3 regions of the Virgibacillus byunsanensis genome follow, and region 1 is predicted to be linked to each of the others. Evidence: riboswitches for the same ligand, from Rfam matches in the RefSeq annotation. Region 1 holds a riboswitch; each other region holds the start of a gene.
The links. A riboswitch is a leader RNA that binds a small molecule or an ion and turns the genes downstream of it on or off. The one in region 1 is predicted to bind cobalamin.
Positions count from the first base shown of each region.

Region 2: linked by a shared signal. The riboswitch ahead of ACFQ3N_RS11905 (ribonucleoside-diphosphate reductase subunit alpha) and the one ahead of ACFQ3N_RS05340 (ABC transporter substrate-binding protein) in region 1 are both predicted to bind cobalamin.
Region 3: linked by a shared signal. The riboswitch ahead of ACFQ3N_RS13985 (DUF4430 domain-containing protein) and the one ahead of ACFQ3N_RS05340 (ABC transporter substrate-binding protein) in region 1 are both predicted to bind cobalamin.

Region 1 is NZ_JBHTKJ010000012.1:24,348-29,892, reverse strand. It holds gene ACFQ3N_RS05345 (Na+/H+ antiporter NhaC family protein) at 677-2,227, shown strand; adenosylcobalamin (AdoCbl) riboswitch at 2,657-2,784, shown strand; gene ACFQ3N_RS05340 (ABC transporter substrate-binding protein) at 2,908-3,882, shown strand; gene ACFQ3N_RS05335 (FecCD family ABC transporter permease) at 3,882-4,886, shown strand; gene ACFQ3N_RS05330 (ABC transporter ATP-binding protein) at 4,883-5,545, shown strand, end outside.
Region 2 is NZ_JBHTKJ010000031.1:12,795-18,339, forward strand. It holds gene ACFQ3N_RS11900 (flavodoxin) at 1-220, opposite strand, end outside; gene ACFQ3N_RS11905 (ribonucleoside-diphosphate reductase subunit alpha) at 217-2,442, opposite strand; cobalamin riboswitch at 2,561-2,753, opposite strand; gene ACFQ3N_RS11910 (carbonate dehydratase) at 2,851-3,465, opposite strand; gene ACFQ3N_RS11915 (DUF3231 family protein) at 4,138-4,692, opposite strand; gene ACFQ3N_RS11920 (ABC transporter ATP-binding protein) at 4,907-5,545, opposite strand, start outside.
Region 3 is NZ_JBHTKJ010000037.1:4,863-10,407, reverse strand. It holds gene ACFQ3N_RS14000 (hypothetical protein) at 1-735, opposite strand, end outside; gene sigX (RNA polymerase sigma factor SigX) at 732-1,268, opposite strand; gene ACFQ3N_RS13990 (ECF transporter S component) at 1,997-2,500, opposite strand; gene ACFQ3N_RS13985 (DUF4430 domain-containing protein) at 2,506-2,889, opposite strand; cobalamin riboswitch at 3,046-3,227, opposite strand; gene ACFQ3N_RS13980 (ATP-binding protein) at 3,279-5,045, opposite strand; gene ACFQ3N_RS13975 (response regulator transcription factor) at 5,045-5,545, opposite strand, start outside.

The DNA.
Region 1 (5,545 bases):
TTTCCAAAGACTTTAACGATAGCTTTTGTCCCCATACACATCTTTTAATGTTCTGGAGATATTATTGAAATGAAATTGTGATAGTATTAAATTAAATCTTAGCTTTCGTAGCCTTTAATTTACCCTACTTGACTTGTTGATTATCGGAGCAATTATTTAGTTAGTTATTGCTATGTGGTTTGTTTGGCAGATAATCCGGCATGAGGTTGGAGAAACAGAGCAAGGGAGCAAGTTGTACGTACGGATATAGGATAACAGTTTAAATTATGAAGGAAACCATAGATAGTTATGGTTCCCTTTTTTTTAGCAGATAAGAAAGAAACCTTTCCTATCCTATTGCATAAGTTTTTTTATTAAATCTAAAATAGTTTACCTACTCATATCACTAAATCTATGATAAGATTACAAAATATCAGAATATTAACATTTTATATTAATAGTATTATATAATACTATTAAATCTATTTAAGGTAGGAGGGGAAAGTGTCACAACATTAAAGGGTTTATAGGGAGGAGACGAGTTGTTGTTAGGTAATTAGAGAAATGGGGTTTTTGCTTGTGAAGTAAATAGTTGAATTCAGCCTTGTAGATGAAATGTTGTCGAATTTGACGGAACAAATCCGAAGGGGTTCTATGTGTAGAACTTCAAATAATAAAAAGAAATGGGGAACAATGTATGGATTTTTTATCCGTAATACCACCAATTGTTGCAGTGGTATTGGCAATTGTTACAAAACGGGTTTTGTTTTCTCTTTTTATCAGTATTTGGGTAGGTGGATTAATTGCAGCTGGAGGTAATCCGTTCCAAGCGGTAAGTGTCACCTTCACATGGATGAAGGATGTAATGATTGATCCATGGAATGCACGCTTTCTCGTGATGACTGCGTTACTTGGTACAGGGGCAGCATTTATGTTTAAAACTGGTGGCTCGGAAGGACTTATAAAAGTTCTGGAGAAAAAATTAACTACTAGAAAAAGGGTACTATTTTTGCCATATCTCTTAGGAATTGTCATATTTTTTAATGATTACGTGAACTCTGTTATTGTTGGAAATGCTTCAAAAGATATCACCGCAAAACATAAAGTTTCAAGAGAAAAGTTATCCTACATTCTTGACTCAACAGCCTCACCGATGGCAACAATTGGACCTGTTTCTGATTGGATTGGTTTTCAAGTTTCCTTGATTGCAGCAGCAATTGCTAGTGCAAGCATCATCGGTATAGAACCTTACTTCGCCTTCTTGCAATCGATTCCGTGGAATTTTTACGCAATTTTATGTCTTGCAGCTGTTCCGATGATTATTATCGGAAAAGATTTTGGTCCTATGGCAAAAGCAGAACGTAGGGCTCAATCGACTGGAAAATTAATACCGGATGGTTCTACGCCTTTGTCATCTATTGAACAGGATTTAGGAGAACCTTACAAGAAAGAAGGAAGTGTATGGAATTTTGTCCTTCCACTTGTAACACTTATTTCGGTAAGTGTATGGGGTTTGTGGTACTCAGGTGGTGGATCTACAGGAAAATCACTCATGGATGCTCTAGCAGATACGGATGTTGCAGTTGCTCTAACATGGGGGGCTTTTGCCATGACATTGGTAGGTATTGTGCTGGCTCTCATCCAAGGTATGGGGCTAAAAAAGTGTGAAGATACTTTGCTGGGTGGTATTCGAACAATGCTTCCAGCACTCGTGATTATCGTGTTAGCTTGGTCGATTGGCACCGTTACATCTGAGCTTGGTACTGCTGAATTTGTAGTAAACGCGACACAAAGCTGGATGACTGCTACACTTGTGCCATTCTTGGTTTTTGTTATAGGAATGTTTATTGCTTTCGCAACGGGTACATCGTGGGGAACAATGTCAATTCTAACCCCAATTGCAGTTCCACTAGCATTTACGCTAGGGGGAGAAGATCTAATTCCTATCGTTATCGGGGCAATTTTTGCTGGAGCTATTTTCGGGGATCATGTCTCGCCTATATCTGATACAACTGTCATGGCATCAATCTTTGCTGGGTCGGATCATATTGCTCACGTTAACACTCAGATTCCATACGCACTTGTGCCTGCGGGGATTGCGGGAGTTTTATATTTATCTTACTCATTGATTGGAAGCAGTATTGTTTTATTGATTTCTGGTATCATTATTCAATTCTTTGTGTTTCGTTATTTGGGTAATCGAGATGAGAGAAAGCATCTGGAAGCAGAAGAAAGAATTGGCGCTTAATCAAGAGAACCCAAAGTCCTTTGTGATTCCAGCGATCCTTACGTGTTGAAGAAACTTTAAGTCATTAAATGCAGATTTTAATTCTTTTGGTAGGTAATTATTTAGGTCATTATCCGCTATCCTAGTACGAGGCACCTCTTCTTTTTGGTAGTTTTTTTCGACAATTAAACTATACCAAAAGCGGAGGTGCTTTTCTTTTATAATTAATTTTGTCAAGGTGCATAATGAAGTACGGAAAGTGTTATATCAGATAACGATTAGATATTATTTTTACGCTGTGAAAATTGAGTAAAATGAATTGGTTGATTTAATAAAGTATTAGAGATATATTAATAGAGATAAGATTTAAAATGCTTTAATAATCGGATAATGCATATTTCACTATTTTGATTTTTTATCTGATATTTGTAGTGCTTTCTAGCTTTACCTTATCAAATGAATAAAAATAATGGATGATGGAATTTCGGTGGAACTCCGAAGCTGTCCCGCAACTGTTAAAGCCAGATACATCCCCATTATTTTTTAGTCAAATCCTTCGAGGTAAAAGGATGGCTATGGGATTACTATGCCCTGCCAACCTCTGCCTTCATGTCAGAGGCTTTTTTGCTTTACTAAGGATAAATCACACTAGGAAAAGAAAGGTAAGGGTGAACAAATTGTTTAGAAAAATTATCAGTTTTTTGTTTGTATTCATGTTAACTACAGCACTTGTTGGGTGTAACAACCAGGAGGGAGTTAAAGAAGATTCTAATCAAGACCAGATTGATGATACGGAAGCGGAGGCAAAAAAGGCTGAAGCAAGTGAAGAGAAAGAGAATAACTCAGTAACGCAGTATCCACTAACCGTTACGGATGCTACTGGAACAGATGTTACTTTTGACTCAGAACCTACTAAACTAGTTTCATTAATTCCAAGCGGTACAGAGATTTTATTTGCAGTTGGGGCTGGAGAAGAGATTTTAGCTGTTGATGATTCCTCTGATTTCCCTGTTGAGACAGCTGATTTGCCAAAACTAGGAAGTACATACTCGGGAATAAATGAGGAAGAACTGATTGCCTTACAACCCGATGTTGTTTTTATTAATTCTGGTCTACAGGTAGAAGTAGCTGAAGAATTAAGAGCAAAAGGCTTTAAGGTCTTTGGTTCAAACCCACAGTCAATAAAAGAAGTAATAGAGGATGTCCAAGGAATTGGAGTAATTTTAAATAATCAAGAGAAAGCGCAAACCGTTGTCGATGAAATGAAGGAAGATCTTGATTACGTAAAAAGTAAGGTGGCTAGCGTTGAGCCGAAAAAAGTGTACGCTGAGTACTCGAAAGGCTGGTCCTTTGGGTCGGGCGAATTCTCCAATGATCTTATTACTTTAGCTGGTGGAGAAAACATTTTTGCAGATATTGATGGATGGTTTGAAGTAAATCCTGAAGAAGTTATTAAGAGAAACCCTGAAGTTATACTTTTCACTTCTGGTGAAGAGGGTGCAACAGAGGATAGCAAGGAACAGATTTTATCAAGAGACGGCTGGAATGTCATTGATGCCGTCAAAAATGAGCGGGTTATTGGAATAGATTCAGTTAAAGCAAGCCGTGTCGGTCCACGTATTACTGAAAGTTTAATTGAAGTCTTTGAAGCAATTCATCCCGACTCGGCAGAATGATGAAAAAGAAATTAGTTCTCTTTGTAGGAGGGGCAACTCTGCTCCTTCTTTTTTCAATTACAATGAGCTTATCAATAGGGTCTTCTATGATTCCAATCACTGAGGTATGGTCTACTCTTTTTGGTGGAGGTGACGAGGTAAGTCGGGCAATCATCCTTCAGGTTCGTTTACCAAGAATTGTACTAGCAATTTTAGTAGGTGCGGCATTGGCTGTTGCAGGAGCGGGTTTTCAAGGGGTACTGAGAAATCCATTAGCAGATCCTTACATATTGGGTGTTTCTTCAGGTGCTTCAATAGGTGCGGCTTTCATTATTTTGTTCGGGCTCCAATCTACACTATTTGGCAAATATTCCATACCTATTGTAGCGTTTATTACTGGGGTACTTACGTTGTTTTTTGTCATATTTATTGCGAAGAAAAGTGGTCAGATGAAAAAAGAAACGTTAATTTTAGCAGGCGTAATTGTACAAGCTTTTTTAGGATCGATCATCTCATTAATGGTTTCCATGTCAGGGACAGTGTTAAACGAAATTATTTTCTGGATGATGGGGAGTTTAACTCTAAAAGGATGGGAATACTCGCAAATCATGGCACCTTATCTGCTAATTGGAATTATTATTATACTATCACAAGGAAGGGCTTTAAATTTATTTACATTAGGTGAAAGGACTGCCCTTCACTTGGGCGTTCAGGTAGAGAGGACAAAAATGATCGTTCTAGTAACCTCAACATTACTAACAGCCTCCGCCGTATCGGTATCGGGTGTGATAGGTTTTGTTGGGTTGGTTGTTCCGCATTTGATCAGATTGATTGTCGGTCCTGATTACCGACTAATCCTCCCCCTCTCCATTTTTGGAGGTTCTATTTATGTGCTTTGGGCAGATACAATTGCAAGAATGGCCTTAATGCCCAAAGAAATACCCTTAGGTGTCGTAACTTCCTTGTTAGGAGCACCTTTCTTTGCTTACTTATTGAAAAAGGGCAGTAAAGGAGTTCATCTATGATTGTTGCAAAAAATTTATCGAAAAAATATAATTCGAAGGAAGTTTTACAGCCACTAGACTTGACGATTGAGCCCAATGAAATCGTGGGGATTATCGGGCCAAATGGTTGCGGCAAGTCAACACTCATGAAATTATTATCAGGAGCTGAGAAGCCGACTAGCGGGACTGTCCAAATCAAAGGGAAGTTGCTCAAAAAGTACAAAACAAAGGATCTAGCAAAAATTCTTGCTGTTCTTCAACAAGAAGGGATTCCCCCAGTTGGTTTTACTGTTCGAGAAATGATCGAGATGGGTCGATATCCTTATCAAAATTGGCTTGGCGATGAAGTTAATATGGAAGCGAACTGGGAATACGATATTGCTTATGAGATAATGGAAAGATTACACATAGATCACCTTGAAAATGAGGTTATTAATCACCTGAGTGGTGGAGAAAAGCAGCGAATTGCCTTAGGACAGGTATTGGCTCAGGAACCAGAAATACTTATGCTAGATGAACCTACGACCTATCTTGATATCGGTCATCAGCTGCAAATGATGGAATTGATTAGGAAATGGCAAAAAAAAAGTCAACATACAGTAGTCGTGATTCTACATGACCTTAACCTTGCTTCTATGTATTGCACCAGACTTATCCTGATGAAGGATGGCAGGATTCAA
Region 2 (5,545 bases), on a different contig from region 1:
CTTCCAACACGAAATCCTTCACTTCATCTGGTGTTTGCCCCTTATCCCAAGTAAAAGTTCCAAGAAAAATATAATCGTATACTGCTGCGTTAACTGGTCGGTCTATGCCAATTCGGTGCCTAACTATTGTGCACCTATCTTCTGTTAATTTTCGTTCAATGATTTCTGCTACTTCTGTTGTGTTTCCGCTGTACGATAAGTATGCTAGTAAAATCTTCAACTTTCACACCACTCACATTCTTCTATATCATTCGAGGATGAACGTACATAATACGTTGTTTTCAATCCTTCCTTCCATGCTTGTAAATGCAAATCTAGTAACACGGAGGCCTTTATTGTATTTGGTACATAAAAGTTAAATGAAATACTTTGATCGATATGCTTTTGTCGTGCTGCATTTTGTCTAACAGACCAGCGTTGATCCAATATATAGGCAGATCTTCGATAGATATCATATGTTTTGTGATTCAAATCAGGTGCAGTCGTCGGTATTTTGAAATCCTTTTTTTCTTCGCTATAAAATGTATTAAAAATCGGATCGATACTAGCAGTAGACCCCGCGATCATCGAGGTTGTAGAGTTTGGCGCAACTGCCATAAGATACCCATTACGAATTCCATATTGAGCAACATCATTTCTTAACGCAAGCCACTTTTCATCAGAATAACCTTTTTGTGAAAAATAAGCTCCCGTATGCCATTTACTTCCTGCAAAGCAGGGATAATTTCCTTTTTCTTTACTTAACTCCATACTATTTGTAATCGTTAAATAGGCAATTTTCTCATATAACTCATCTGCATAATTAACCGCTTCATCTGATTCCCATTTCAGGTTTTCAAGTGCTAAAAGATGATGCCAGCCAAAGGTGCCAAGCCCTATTGCCCGATATTTCTGATTCGTTAACTGTGTTTGCTTAATTGGTAATGTATTAATATCAATGACATTATCAAGCATGCGTATTTGGATCTTGATGAGACGCTCCAATATATCATCAGGAACCGCTCTCCCTAAATTAATGGAACTCAAATTACATACCACATAGTCACCGGATTTATACTTTTTAACGATCGTGTTATCATTTTCCAGAAATTCCTCCAAAAATTCAGTTGGAGACTGATTCTGGGTTATTTCCGTACATAAATTGGAACAGTAGATGATCCCTTTATGATGATTACTATTCTGTCTATTCACTTCATCACGATAAAACATGAACGGTGTACCTGACTCCAGTTGGGATTTCATAATTCGTTTCATGATTTCAATAGCAGGAATCTTCTTTTTGGATAACAATTTCGAATCTACACATTCCTGATATCGTTCACGCCAGGACCCTCGGGTTTTTTCTTCATCATAAAAATCTTCCAGTGAGTATCCCATCACTTGACGAACTTCATGTGGGTCAAATAAATACCAGTCACCACGCTTGTCCACTTGCTCCATAAAATAATCAGGCAGACTCACGCCAGTAAAAATATCATGGGCACGTAAACGGTCATCCCCATTATTCAGTTTCAAATCAAGAAAAGCTTCAATATCCATATGCCAAATATCTAGGTAGATGGCAATGGCGCCTTTACGCGTACCTAATTGGTCCACATTAACAGCAGTATTATTGAGCTGTTTAATCCACGGAACGACACCACTGCTCATACCAGTATATCCTTTAATCGAACTGCCTCGACTACGGATTTTCCCCATGTATACACCAATACCTCCACCGTTTTTAGAAAGCTTGGCAATATCGGTGTTACTATCATAAATCGATTGAAGACTATCATCGACTGTATCAATGAAACAACTGGATAGTTGCCCATGTGATTTTCCTGCATTGGTTAGAGTTGGGGTAGCAACCGTCATATAAAGATTACTCAATGCCCAATATGCTTCGGTTACTAATTGGCTCCGTTTCGATAAAGGTTCATCCTGCATGACATACATCGCAATAATCATCCAACGCTCTTGTGGAAGCTCATATGTATTTTTTTCGTAATCCGTGGCTAAGTATCTTGTTGCCAATGTAAACAGACCTAAATAATCAAACAGCAAATCACGCTTTGGATCGATTTGCTCTGCAAGATAATCAATTTCTTCTTTCGTATATTTGGTGATGATCTTATTTGCATAAATTCCTTTTTCTGTCAGGGTTTGGATAAGTTCATAAAAATTCCCATACCGAATAGCGGCATCATAATGTCGATTTTCTGCTGCCTGGCGGTACAGGTCCTGTAAGTATAATCGACTTGCTACATACGTCCAGTCAGGGGTGGATTCATCTATATTTTCAAGTGCTAATTTAATTAGACTTTCATACATTTCCTCTCGATTTGATAATAACTTCAAAGCCTTTTTCTGGTAAGCGTCTACATCCAGATCCAACCCTCTCACTGCTTTGTCAATAATATGATTTATTTCCTGTTCAGGTTTTGTTGTTGTGATTGTCATACTAATTCCTCCCTTTTTTCCCCATTAAAAAACGCTCACCCAAAGGATGAACGGTTAAAAAACGATAGAAATTACGTATCTATATCTCTACCGTTTCAACTTCTCTCACCCCGGAGAAATGAAACTACAAGTTATGGCAGGTCTCCTGACTTGTGCTTCTGCCTACTAGAGCCCTTCCCGTATCATAGCCGTAAAGCATGTGATACAGTGGATTACTCGTTCGTCCACACTTACAGTTGCGGGGGCAGTCCTAGATTTGAACTAGGTTCCCTTTTAAGACAACGTGTGTCACCTTAACTCGTAATTACTATATATAGTTGCTTGCATTTTTATTTTACCAATATATTGTATTTAAATCCTATCATAGAAAAAATAACTTCGCAATGATTATTTCCGATAGGCAGTAAGTTATGAAAATGCTAACGGAGTATTTTCATAGTATGATTTGCCTAATCGATAATAATGGTCAACAATTTCCTGATTAAGATTTTTATGTTCTTCAGGTACCATTGGAAGTTGATCTGCATCCTCTTGTTTCCATACAGAATAGCCAGGTGGAACAAAACGATTATCAGCTATCGTTACTCTGTTTGTTACCGTTGCACCATGCATAACTACACAGTTTCGTCCAATTACTGCATCATAAATATTAGCATGTTGTCCTACAAATGTATTACGTCCAATAAATAATGGTCCGTGTACTGCTGCATGATGTAATACACTGATCTCCCCCTCTAAGTAAACACCCCATTTCCTGCCGTCGATTTCCACATGCGCACTCCCCGGATGAACGTGCATTAATACATAATCCTGTATATTAGTATACGGACCAATATAGTAAGGATATCCTGAATCTGCTCGAAGTAAGTTTTTAAATCCTATATAAACGTCATCATCTATCGTAATATCACCGATTACGGTCGATTCGGTACCAATTACTGCCTTGTTACTAATTGTAGGATAACTTATATTTTTGACCTCTTGAACTGGGGGATTTTGATATATTATTGGTTTTTGTACCATAGCGAACACCTCCTATTTATCTATCCATACCTAGGTTATGTATAAAAAAGGTAAATAGTTCGATGTAATAAGAAAAGCGTAAGCGCCCTGAAAGACACGACCGCATAAGCAAAACGGCTGGAGAAAGGTAGTTTTTCCTTTCGCAAGACGGATTGCTTATGTCGCGAGTGGCTGGGCGCTGGAGCTAGACATGGCTCTTGCTGACAAGAAACTTTATAGTACCAAAATTTTATACTTTCCTTACCTTTTAGAAAACTTGGCTTATCGCCAAGCCTTAATGGCGAAAGCCTTAGTTGCACTTATGTAGATAAGAAAGTTTTATACTTTCCTATCTACTAATAAAAGCTAGAAGCGCCCTTACAGGCTAAGTTCGCCACGTCCTTGAAAAAGTAAAGCACTTTTTCTGCGTGCGATGTTTCTCATTGAAGCTTTCCTTGTCCTGTGGCAACGCCTGTAACTAGCACGTCCTGTGCGTCATAGCGACGTATGGGCTGCGCACGCATAGCGGGTGGGTCGTTGCCACAGAGCGACAAAGTTAGTCTATCTTTCTTAAAGGAACATGCCCCTTCATAGGCTCCTAATTTTATAATTTAAGTAATTAAAAAACCCAGCACATTTATAATATGCGCGGGGTAATGACCTTCATAGGATACAGGGTTATTGGGGAAATAGTTAATTTTTTGGAGATCCGGGTGGATAATAAAAGGGCGGCACCTTTAACCATCCGCGTTTTCGCATTAGCGTTTTTAATGTTGTTCCTAACACAACCCATTCCGAATAAAAGTTCAACCAAACCATCCCAATATCATTTCGAATCGAATCCCCTTGTCCTTTTGCACATGCTTGCATGCATACGATTAATTTAAATGCTACTCCATTAGCAATCTCATCATCTGTTAGCTTTACACCGAGCGGAATTTCATTGGGCTCTGATTTAGGTTTTGCTGAAGTTACATCTGGTAAGGGAATACCCTCTTCTTTCATAATCGTACTTAATTTTTTAATATGTGATTCACACTGCTTGATCACATCATTTAACATTTCTTTTACTTCATCATCTGTCGTTGTATTCAAACCTATTTCTTCATATCGTATAAATTCTTCTACCATGGTAATATATTTCCAACAATCCCCTGCTTCAATGATATTAAATGGTGATTTAGGTTCATTTGTGTTATCAACTGCAGTTTTAAGCAAATTCCATGCTGCTTCAAATGGATTTGACACATTTTCACCCCTTTAGTGGTATTTTCAATAACTCTTTTAAAAGTATGCACAGTTATCACAAATTAAAAACGATTAGAAAACTTGGCTTATCGCCAAGCCTTAATGGCGGAAGCCTTAGTTACACTTATGTAGATAAGAAAATTTTATACTTTCTTATTTGCCAAAAAAACAGGAACATAATTATGTCCCTGTTTCATGCTAGATTATGATTTAATTATCCTAATACTGCCCGATCACTATCAAATTGTTTTCCGCGTATTCGTTGGAATTCCTTTAACAGAGATTCCATCGTTAATTGTTGTTTTTCTTTGCCTTTGATATCGAAAATAATTTCACCTTTATCCATCATAAATAACCGGTCACCTAGATCCAATGCTTGATTCATATTATGTGTTACCATTAAGGTCGTTAATTCGAACCTCTTTACAACGTCTGCGGTGATCTCAGTAATTAACTCTGCCCGGGCAGGGTCTAATGCAGCCGTATGTTCATCAAGTAATAAGATTTTCGGTTCTGTAAAAGTAGCCATCAATAACGAAAGCGCCTGTCGCTCCCCTCCAGAGAGTAAACCGACTTTTGCAGTTAAACGGTCTTCGAGACCTAAATTCAACGTTTCCAAATATCCCTTGAACAATTCTTTTCGATTTTTTGTCACACCTGGTTTAAGCTTTCGTTTCTTATCACGTGCATATGCAATTGCTAAGTTTTCTTCAATTGTCATAGATGGTGCTGTTCCTGCCATTGGGTCTTGAAATACACGTCCAATGAATGAGGAACGTTTGTATTCTGGTAAATGAACGACTTGTTTACCATCAATTAACACATCACCCACATCTGGTGTTAGATTACCAGA
Region 3 (5,545 bases), on a different contig from region 1:
AATCTGATATGGTCGAAACATCCTGGATAAGCTATCTTCAAACAAATTTGGATTAGCTGAACCTTCTCCAATGGAAAATCCAGCAGGAAAGTCCATTACTACTTGATCATTCGATTGTTCTATCTCGAAAGTAACATTATCAAATTTGTATTCACTTATACCCCATTCATGCTCGTTCAGATAATTATCCAATTCATTATAATAAACTTCGAGATCATCTGTTTTAGGAGCCATGATAGATAAAGGAATAACATATTGTGCTTGATTATCGGCAACAGCTACATGAATAATCGTATACGCCTCATTTGGTTCATGAACAACATAATGCTCAGGTTGTTTATCCAGTAAACTAATTTCGGGTTCGGCTTGATCTAAATCTGCTGATGATCCTTCTTCTTCACCTTCATAGGATTCCATAGTGGAATTTTCATTATTTTCCATGCTTTCATCTGAGGAGGATGTATCAAATGCTCTATCTGTGGATTCTTCCCCACCTGTATCATTCATATTATTATTTAATAACGAAGGAAGCATTACTACAACTAACATAATTGCAAAAACAGTGCTTGCAACTGGTATAAGTGCATTCCTTTTACTCTTTTTTGAAGCTGTTTCACCTTTTGTTTTTGAGGAGATACGCTGATAAAGTTCTTCTTTTGTTTGGCTATCTTTTACTTCAGGTAATTCATTCAAACTTTTTATAATTTGCTGATCCGTCTTATTACGTGATTTCATAAAGTATCTCCTCCTTCCTGTTGTTCTTCACTCACATATTTCCTTAGTGTTTTTAATCCTCTATGCTGAGTTGTCTTAACTTTGCTTATACTAAAATTTAATATGTCAGCAGTCTCCTGAATGGAAAATGACTGTATGTAACGTAAAATCAATACACTCTTTTGATCGGGACTACATCGATCGAGATGGTGATATACCTTCTTCAATTCCTCATTTTGTATTGTAATTTCATCTGGCAATGGTTGTTTATCTTGTATAAATTCTCCTTTTTCTTGCCAGTCAAAAAAATCAGTGATTCGATTTCGCTTTCTTTTTTGTGCACGAAAATAATCAATTGTCTTATGTCTAGCTATAGAGAATAACCACGTTTTTAACGTACTATCACCTTTAAAAGACGTATAAGAATGCATTACTTTTATATAAACTTCCTGAACGAGGTCTTCTGTGGTTTCTTTGTCTTTAACCATATAAAAAATAAACTGATATAAATCCTGATGATACTTGTCGTATATTTCATCAAAAACGGCCTTCATAAAGATCCTCCGTTCACCCATTTAGTCGTTTCAACACCAAAAATGTTACACTATATTTCTATAATATTAAAGAATAAGAAAAATACCAACCATTATTTGGTTGGTATTTTTAAATATAGGTTCATTTCGTAAGTTTTGTTACTTTTTTAATCCTCACAATTGATATATAATGCGACATAAATTCAGATAATGGTTAGTGCTTTTACTCGCTCTGGAAATACATTTAGCGCATCTTAGGGCGGCTGGTGAACCACCACGTGCTGAAGCACTTTAGTGTCTCACCTATGCCTATCCTCCCGCAGAACAAGGGAAGCCACGGCAGGATTACATCGCACGCAGAAAAAGTGATTTCCTTTTTCAAGGAGTCTTCGTGTATTTCCGCCGCTGGTATAGCGTCCAGAATAAAACAACATCTTGAATTTCGTTTTTTTAAGGTAAACTGCCACTTTTATGATGGTTGCTTTTCGCTGCGGGCAGTCGACTCTAAAGGAATAGCACGTGTCCGAAGAGCGCTTTTTGCTTCTGAGGATGGCTGAGGCCGTGCCCACGGAAAGCGAAGTGTTCTGCCGAAGCGGTTGTATAGCACTCATAGATGGAGAAAGCAAATCCTCGAGTAAGTTATGTCGCAATCTACATCAATTGTGGAAAAATGACAGCCTAAATATAAATAGTTAATTATCAAATTTTGTAGACTTTTGACTTATTGGAAAATCCAAATAGTGCACCATTCAACCATGAAATTTATTAATTCTTGAACGTGTAAAAAAATGTGAAATAATTGGATAGATCAGGATGATGAATACCGCATTCCCTACTGCGTGATACGTATCAAATGGTAATCCTGCAAGATAATACGGTAAAAACTTACCAGTTATTTGATAGCTGGTTAACGAAATAACAAATCCATAGAGATAGCCACTAAAAATAGAGAAAATCACGATTAAATAGATAGGGATTCTTATAGGTAATTTACCTAGCAGACCACTTATTAACCCTATTAATCCCCATGAGATCACTTGCCAAATTGACCATATTCCCATGCCCAAAAGCATGTTTGACAAAAATGTAGTCAATACAGCTAGAAATATAGCTGCAACAGGACCTAAAAATAAACCACATATAATAATTAATGCTGTTACTGGCTGAAGGTTTGGTAAAAACGAAAAAGTAAATCTCCCCACGACAGCCATAGCTGCTAATAAAGCCAGTAATGTTATTTTATACGTAGTCAACTACATCATTCCCAGGCCTGAAGGTCGAACGTTACACGATCATCAACTTGTAACTCTAATTCATTAGCACCTACAGCTCCCATTTCATCGTTCACAAAAAACATCCAAGCCTTTTGTTCACCTTCTTCAGGAGCCTCTCCTTCAATAGAAGTAATAAAACCCTCATCTTCTTCAATATCAAAATTTTCCTGCATTACATCCATTAAAATAGCCCCATCCTCAATAGGCACCTCTTTTTCTGTGACTATTTCTTCTCCATTATCCTTTGAAATAGTTATGTCAACTGAACCTTCATTTTCTTCACTACTACTCGTATCATCAGAAGCACAACCCATCAATAAACCAAATACTAGTAATAACGCTGTTAATTTAAAAAACATTTTGTTCATCTTTCTCATTCCTCCACTATTTTTATTGAGGAGACTGGCATTGGACAACCAAAAAAGCTAACCCTTCTCACAAGAGTTAGCAATAGTAGACGACAATCGATACATTATAAATCCATATGTATTCGGTTGTCCCAATTGCTTAACATCCTCGAAGCATTGAAACAGTTAAACATGGCAGGTCTACTGACTTGTGATTTTAACCTACTTTAAGTCCCTTCCCATATAAATGTTCATATAGTGGCTATCACTTATTTCGTATCACTTACAGTTGCGAGGACAGTTCTAGTTTTTCACTAGATTCCCTTTTAAGCAAATGCACCAAATTCAAAATATTATATTCGGTTTCATTACAACTATCATCATATCATAATGCACTCTAAAATCAATATTTATTTTGCTGTAGGTGTAGGTATTTTAAATGTAAATGTCGTTCCTTCATTTACTTTACTATTCACTGAAATAGATCCATTGTGAGCATCAATTATGTTTTTAGCAATCGCTAGCCCTAAACCAGTCCCTTTTTTCTTAAGGTTTCTAGTTCTGGATTTATCAGCTTTATAAAACCGCTCAAATACAAAGGGAAGATCTTCCTCAACTATACCACTGCCATTATCTTCAATTGCTACTACTAATTGTTCATTGCATTCCACTGAAATATTTACATAGCCATTGTCATTCGTATGTCTAATGGCATTATCAATTAAATTGGTAAAAACTTGTTCTATTCTGTCAGGATCAATTGCAATTGCATCAGTTTTAATATTTTTTATAAGATTCAGTTCTACTGAGTTATCTTCTGCCAATCCACTAAACTTCTTCGTTATTCGATCAACAAATGCTTCTACGTTAATCGGTTCTTTATTTAATTGGATATGTCCAGCTTCCATTCGAGCAAGATCCAATAATTCATTTACCAGGCGACCCATTCGTAATGATTCTTCATAAATAATTTGAGCTAATTCGTTTTTCTCATCTTTACTTTCTGCCACATCATCTACAATAGCCTCACTATAGCCTTGTAGCATCGAAATAGGTGTGCGCAGCTCATGTGAAACGTTAGCAATAAAGTCTTTTCTCAATTTATCTAGGCGTCGTTCTTCCGTCATATCACGGATTACAGCTACAGCACCCCGTACAAACGTTTGATCATATAATGGAGTCATAATCATAACCCAAGTACGTCCTTGTAGATTAATCTCCCGTAAGGTTTCTTTTTCTCCCTCAATTACTTCTTGTAAAATTTGATTAAGTGGTTCTGGAAGTTTTTTGTTATCTTCATTAATGGTTATATTATGTTCAAAATACCAATCCTCAATAAACCGTTCAGCTGGGGGATTCGTTACAATCATATCTCCATTTCGATTAAGTGTAATCACACCATCTGCCATAGAACTCACAATACTGGATAATTGCTCTTTTTCCTGCCTCAACGCATTTATGTGAAACTTTAATTGCCTTCCCATTCTATTAAAAGCCATTGCCAACCCACCAATTTCGTCATGGGTTAATATCGGTACTTTTGTGTTAAATTCTCCTCTTGTTAAGTCAAATGCAGCTTCTCGCATTTTGATTAGTGGTGCTGTAATACGTGTTGAAAGGAAAAATGCAAAAATAGTAGTTAAAATAATTGCTATACCAGCTGCTAGGAAAATTATTTTTGTCGTTTCTGCCTTTGTCTGATCAACAACATCAAGTGATTGATAAACAAAAACAGCACCATTAACTCCAGAGACTGGTGTACCTACGATCATTACCTCTGCATCACTATTTGGCAGCATCATTTGTTTTTTCACTTGTTCATTTTTTGATAAAATGGTAGTCAAATCTTCTTCATTCTGAAACCATTCTTCTTCTAATTCTAATAAGTTTTGATCATTACTGTTTGAGGTCCACACAGAACCATCATTAAAAATGATAGCTATACGACTAGCTGGGTCTTTCACGCGTTCTGTTGTTTCAAATAGTAATGATTTATCATCATATTGTTCTACCATCACAGAAACTTTAGTCGCTGTTTGCATCATGTCTTTCTCAGCTTCTTCTATGTGGAACGTTTCAAAAAACTCTAATAGAAAAATGGTTAATATAAATAATACAAAAGAAACTAGCAATAAGATAGTTATTGCTAGTTTTCCTACTACACTACGCCAAAACATTATGCATCATCTACCTCAAATTTGTATCCAACTCCCCAAACAGTTACAATCATCTTTGATGCCTCTTTGGAAACGTTGTTTAACTTCTCTCTAAGCCTTTTTACATGTGTATCTACTGTACGTAAATCACCAAAAAATTCATATTGCCATACTTCTTTTAGCAAGACCTCTCGATTAAAAACTTTATCCGGTGACTTTGCTATAAAACATAATAATTCATACTCTTTTGGTGTCAAACTCACTTCATGACCATCTGCAGTTACACGATGCGCATCATGATCGATTGTAAGATGAGGAAATACCACTATGTCTTTAGGTGGCGTATCTCCTTCATTAAAATGAGAAAACGACATCCTTCTCAATACAGCTTTCACCCTTAATACAACTTCTCTTGGACTAAATGGTTTTACAATATAATCATCTGTACCAACTTCAAATCCTTGTACCCTGTTAGCTTCTTCGCCTTTTGCAGTAAGCATGATGACAGGAGTTTGCTTTTC